2 regions of the Xenorhabdus sp. KJ12.1 genome follow, and region 1 is predicted to be linked to the other one. Evidence: predicted binding sites of a transcription regulator. Region 1 holds the regulator's gene; the other holds the start of a gene.
What was found. Region 1 encodes LexA, which represses DNA repair genes until DNA is damaged. Its sites were predicted from a motif close to TNCTGTATGTACATACAGNA; they were not measured.
Positions count from the first base shown of each region.

Region 2: AACS92_RS07095 (DNA translocase FtsK 4TM domain-containing protein) is a predicted target of LexA. The motif match lies at 1,852-1,871, and genes of this name have one in related genera.

Region 1 is NZ_CAWNQH010000095.1:8,002-11,219, forward strand. Features, by position in the region: gene plsB (glycerol-3-phosphate 1-O-acyltransferase PlsB) at 1-793, opposite strand, end outside; gene AACS92_RS17495 (diacylglycerol kinase) at 931-1,302, shown strand; gene lexA (transcriptional repressor LexA) at 1,421-2,038, shown strand; gene zur (zinc uptake transcriptional repressor Zur) at 2,179-2,643, opposite strand; gene AACS92_RS17510 (DUF2628 domain-containing protein) at 2,733-3,146, opposite strand.
Region 2 is NZ_CAWNQH010000060.1:36,932-40,149, forward strand. Features, by position in the region: gene trxB (thioredoxin-disulfide reductase) at 1-648, opposite strand, end outside; gene lrp (leucine-responsive transcriptional regulator Lrp) at 1,301-1,795, shown strand; gene AACS92_RS07095 (DNA translocase FtsK 4TM domain-containing protein) at 1,935-3,218, shown strand, end outside.

The DNA of each region.
Region 1 (3,218 bases):
TTTCATAGGAAAAATCAGCGGCAATCTCTTCCAGCATATTGATTGCGTTCTGTTTCGCTTTTTCTGGCGAAATTTTCTTGCTGCGAGCCTCATCAGCAATCGCTTTTTCAATCGCTTTTGATTCCAGTAACTTTCTGAACAGATCTTGCCGCGCAGGTAAACGTGGCCCGACAGCAGCCAAACGTTGGCGGGAATAGTGTATGCGTGCAACGCGGGCGAGTTTATTGGCAATAATTGTATCTGTGCCATGTTCATCAGCAATACTGCGTAATGATACCGGTGCGGAAAAACGGACAAAACTATCTCGCCCAAGCCACAGGATTGCAAAAAACTTCTGGATCCCGTTAAGCAGGCGTAGCTGAGGAGCTGTATTGGTTTCCTGACCTTCACGCCCGGGAGAGCGCCCGAACATCACAGAAACAGGCACCATCTGAATATCTAAATCAGGATTACTACGATGTAAATCCAGATAAGAATGGAAAATCTTCACAGACTCATGTTTAGGCGCATAGTAACTGAATACACGCGGGCCATCATCAATGAAGACATAGCTTGGAAGCTGTGTATCATCAATATCCAAAGGCGCTAGCGGATCAGGTAAATCCTGAGCAAGACACTGTTGACGCAGAGTCAATAAATCGGCCTTTGAATGATACGGTAACACATACAGAATAGGCCGAGTCGTATCAAGACTCAGCTCCGTAACAGGAACCGTTGGAATAAGTTTACTTTTAACTAAAAGTTTTATCGGCAAATTCAATAAGTTGTAATATATTTTACGCCAAGCTGACATAACTGCTTTAAGCCTCTTGTTAGCAATGCGCGGCAAGCATACCAGAAACAGATTTTGAGATCTGTGTAAATAAGATAATAATAGGGACTAAAAGTTATATGATCTTAAAACTATTATGATTCTTGAAGAAAATTTTTATGGCTAACCAATCAACAGGTTTAACCCGCATAATTAAAGCGGCTGGGTACTCGGCAAAAGGTATTAAAGCTGCATGGAAAAATGAGGCTGCATTCCGACAGGAGGTAGTTTTAGCTATTTTAGCAATTATTGTGGCATTCTCCTTTGATTTCGGCATGTTTGAGAGACTTTTTCTCATTAGTTCAGTTATGTTAGTGCTTATTGTGGAAATGCTTAATAGCGCTATTGAAGCGGTTGTAGACCGTATTGGCAGCGAATATCACGAACTATCGGGGCGAGCAAAGGATATGGGCTCAGCTGCGGTATTTTTAGCCATGATTTTAGCACTATTTACGTGGGTGATAATTATTTGGTCGTATTTCACCCGTTAATGTGGTGTATTTTTCGTCAAAAATCGTTATTTAGCGGCTTTTACATTCTGACTGGTTCCCAATTCAATTTTAGCTGTATATACTCACAGTCAGACTGTATAAACAAACAGGGGGCGAAATGAAAGCATTAACAGCCAGGCAGCAAGAAGTTTATAACTTGGTGCGTGACCATATTTCGCAGACGGGTATGCCACCGACACGTGCTGAAATTGCCGCGCGTCTTGGTTTTCGTTCACCTAACGCAGCAGAAGAGCATTTAAAAGCACTTGCGCGTAAAGGGGTGATAGAAATTATCGCTGGTGCTTCCAGAGGTATCCGTTTGCTACTTGAAGAGGAAGATGAAGGGGCTGGATTACCACTCATTGGTCGTGTGGCTGCTGGTGAACCACTATTGGCTCAGGAACACATTGAAAGCCATTACAAAGTGGATCCGGAATTATTTAAACCGAATGCTGATTTTCTATTGCGTGTCCGTGGTATGTCCATGAAGGATATCGGTATTATGGATGGTGATTTACTCGCTGTGCATAAAACGCAGGATGTTCATAACGGGCAGGTCATCGTGGCACGGATTGAAGATGAAGTCACAGTAAAACGTTTCAAACAAACAGGAAACAAGATAGAACTGATTGCTGAAAATCCTGAGTTTAAGTCTATCGTTGTGGATTTACGCGAACAGAATTTCACCATTGAAGGGTTAGCAGTTGGCGTGATTCGTAACGGGGATTGGTTCTGATTGTAAAAGCGGATAATTATACATTACCCATTCTGGGCGGTCATTTTTCGTAGTACCCGCTAAGCACATGTTTATGCGGGGACGTAGAATTTAATGAATTTATCATCAAGTAATGACCGCCTGATAAGGTAATTTCAAACTCACTCCATACACGAGTTTGTTTCATGGCAAGAAGAGCATAATCCGTGGACTTCTATGACACTGTGCCGCAAATGAAACCCTGCACGCTGTGCTAAATTTTGTATCGCTGATTCGATATCTTCAGCATCCTGCTCGGTAACAGAACCACAATTATCACAAAGAAACATTGCTGATGTATGGCATGGTTCTTCAAAGTGATGACACACCACATAACTATTTGTAGATTCTATTTTGTGAACAAAACCCTGCTCCAGTAAAAACTCTAACCCTCGATAAACAGTTGGCGGCTTTGCCTGTGGCTCAACTTCACGTAGCAGATCCAGCAAATCATAAGCACTGATTGCACCCGGTTGGGCTGAAATCAAGCGCAGAATTTCAAGGCGTTGAGGTGTTAAACGAACCCCTCGTGACAGACAGATTGCTTCAGCCTGCGTCAGTAATTTTTTTTGATTGATAGTTTTCATTACACCTCTCACACCTACACGATGCTAATGACTTAATATTACCATGTTTTTTGTGGCTGAGAGAGGTGTTCACACGATGTATTCTATTCTTAGATCATTTTAAGGCCTTTGAATGGATTCCAGCTATCATCACCTTCTTTTTCTTTTAGGTAATAAGAATAATTAGCTGTTACACCATATAATGCAGCATTCATAGCTCCCAGAAAAATACTAATAAAATTTGCAGTTTCAAGGGATAGAGGGACTATCGCGCTAATCATAAAGAAAGCAAAAAATAAAGCGACCCCGATACCGAGTATGGTTAATCCTTTTTTCCACATTCCAAGTACAATAAAGTAGAGAATGCCAAAGAAAAATGCAAAGAAGTTCATATTTATCTTGATGCGCGTTATATAAGGTGCCTTTTTAAAAGCAGCTTGATATTCTTTAGAAGAAGGAGCCCCATTTTTTTCAAAAAATTTAAATCGTTCTTGCCAGTTCTTAGAGTATTTAGAGATGTCCATTTTATGCCTTAATTTTATTTTTTCTTACGCACTAATATAGTGTGGTGATTATCTTAAGATTAAAGCTAATCA
Region 2 (3,218 bases), on a different contig from region 1:
CATCTCATCACCCAAAACTTCGTCCAGAGTGCGGTCTGTATGCAGAATAATATTGCCGTTTTTAACTTTATCCATCAAACGGTCAATCAGGATCTTCTCTGAGCGGAAAGTATCACGACGGTGTATCAGGTGAACTTCAGATGCAATGTTTGCCAGATACAATGCTTCTTCAACAGCGGTATTACCACCACCGACAACTGCAACTTTTTGTTTACGGTAGAAGAAACCATCACAGGTTGCACAGGCAGAAACACCACGCCCCTTGAATTCTTCCTCGGAAGGTAAGCCTAAATAGCGAGCCGAAGCACCAGTTGCGATGATCAGAGCATCACAGCTATATTCTTGATCATCACCATACAGATGGAATGGTTTTTTTGAGAAATCAACTTTCCTAATGTGGTCGGAAACAATTTCTGTCTGAAACTTTTCAGCGTGCTGGAACATACGCTCCATCAAGCCAGGGCCTGTCAGCCCTTCAGGGTCACCGGGCCAGTTTTCAACTTCAGTCGTGGTGGTTAATTGGCCGCCTTTCTCAACCCCTGTAATGAGTACGGGACTTAGATTAGCACGGGCTGCATAAACAGCAGCAGTATAACCAGCAGGACCTGAGCCAAGAATGATGAGCTTACTGTGTTTGGCTGTACTCATGAATACCTCATTTCCATTATCACATATCGTGGATTTAGGGATTGTAGGAGAAATGATAAGTTAAAAAAAGCGATTATCAGATAAAATATTCATGTTATTAACGATTTTACCGATAGATAGTAACTATGATGTAATGGGAATGTAAGGAGTAAGTGCTTAACATTTTGAATTGAACATCATTTATGCGTTTTAGTCATGAAACGAGCGACTAAGGCGATTTACCGAAAATTTGTTTGGTATGTTGTTCTGATTTTTGTTCATTTACTTTGACAATCGGCTATGCATTTGCGAAAACATCTGTGTAAGAGATAATTATCTACCTCGCTAATCAATTGTTTCTATAGAATAGACAATTCTGAGGGGATGATTTTCTCATAGAATATTAAAAATTGCCGATAAGCTGCTTTCTGGGAAACCCAATGTTTTGGGAAAATCGTGTTTTGGGAAATTACATTCTGGAAGACGGTGTTCTAGTAAGTCGTATTTTGGTTAATCGAGTTCTGGGAAATTGTGTTCTGGAAGATTACGTGCAGGCCCCAAACCTTGGTTACAGATTGAGCTTTAGCCTTTGAAGACATCTTTTCCAGCTCAACTGCTTAAAAGAGATAGGGAAAATGTTATGGGTGTAGGAATATAAAGAGAGAGCAATAAGATGATAGATAATAAGAAGCGTCCAGGAAAAGATCTTGATCGCATAGACCGTAATATCCTTAATGAATTGCAGAAAGACGGCCGTATTTCTAATGTGGAATTATCCAAACGAGTAGGGTTATCACCAACTCCTTGTCTGGAGCGTGTACGTCGTTTAGAGCGTCAGGGTTTTATTTCTGGTTATACGGCGTTGTTGAATCCTCACTACCTGGATGCATCATTGCTGGTATTCGTTGAAATCACCCTGAATCGCGGAGCAGCAGATGTTTTTGAGCAGTTCAATACTGCCGTACAAAAACTTGAAGAAATTCAAGAGTGTCATTTAGTTTCTGGAGATTTTGACTACTTACTGAAAACACGTGTACCAGATATGTCTGCGTACCGTAAATTGCTGGGTGAAACCCTGCTACGCCTTCCGGGTGTTAACGATACTCGTACTTATGTAGTTATGGAAGAAGTGAAACAGAGTAACCGTCTGGTAATTAAGACTCGTTAAGCTTTTGTCTACAATGTACAGTGCATAGATGCAAAACAGGAAAAAGTTAGGTACACTCCTGTTTATGCATACAGTTTCAACGCTGAGCTGCCCTCAGCGTTGTTCCGTTTAATCTACAGGAAAACCTGGAGAGCCTTTCTTGAACCAGGAATATACAGAAGACAAACGTGTTAAATTAAAAAGAGTCAGCAGTGGCCGCAGGCTTCTGGAAGCCATTCTGTTGGTTATTGCTATATGTGCCGTCTACTTAATGGTAGCACTTGTCAGTTTTCATCCTTCCGACCCCAGCTGGTCCCAAACTGCCTGGCATGAGCCTGTCCATAATTTAGGTGGCAGTGTTGGTGCGTGGTTATCAGACATACTATTTTCCGCATTCGGTATTCTTGCCTATGCAGTCCCGCCATTGATCTTTTTAGGGTGTTGGAATGCTTTCCGTCAGAAAGATAGGCAAGAGTATGTAGATTTTTTCACGCTCGCATTACGTATTATTGGTGCCTTGGCACTTATCCTGACTTCATGTGGTTTAGCAGAACTTAATATTGATGATTTCAATGATTTTGCGTCAGGTGGTGTAGTTGGCAGTTTATTCAGTAACGCCGTTTTGCCGTGGCTCAATATTCTGGGTACCACTCTGGCCCTGCTTGGTATTTGGGTTATTGGATTTACGCTATTTACTGGTTGGTCCTGGCTTACTATTGCAGAAAAAATTGGCGCTTGTATTCTCGATTCAATTAGCTTTGTCCTCAATCGTAGCCGTCCTGAATCTGAATATGATGAAGAACAGGAAGAGCTGCTACTGGAAAAAGATGCAGTCTCTGCTTCCTCTGGAGCTGAAAAAGAATCTGGTCATAATGGGAATAAGCCTGCTACTGCTGACATTATGCAGAATTCAGGTATTGTCGATGAAGACGATGCGTTGTTGGTAACACCAACGGTAGCAGAATTAGCGAATATTGATTCAAAGCAGCCAGAAAGCGAAAAATCAGAAGAAAGCCTTTCTCCTGTCAGTATTTCATCTGGAAGCATTGCATCTGAGAGTGCTTCATTTGAACCTCTGGTTTCTATTGTTCCGGAAACAACTCAGGCTATATCAGAGCAGGCTGAGAATACTCAGGAAGCAGAACCTACCCGTTATACATTTGAACTGCCGGGTGATGAGCAAACAAGGAATATAACCGCAGAGTTTAGTAATGCGTCGCATACTGTGCCGGAACCAGACCTATCTCCAGCCAATATTCATTCAGCTACAGTGCAGGATATTTTAGCTGTGTCGCCATTACCTGATAACGATGATGAGTTGCAGCGTCCGGTAACAACTCCTGCTGTGTCAGTAAGAAACCCGCAGGTAAAACAAGGTATTGGTCCCGAGATGCCGAGACCGAACCCAGTACGGATACCGACTCGCCGTGAATTGTATGGCGTT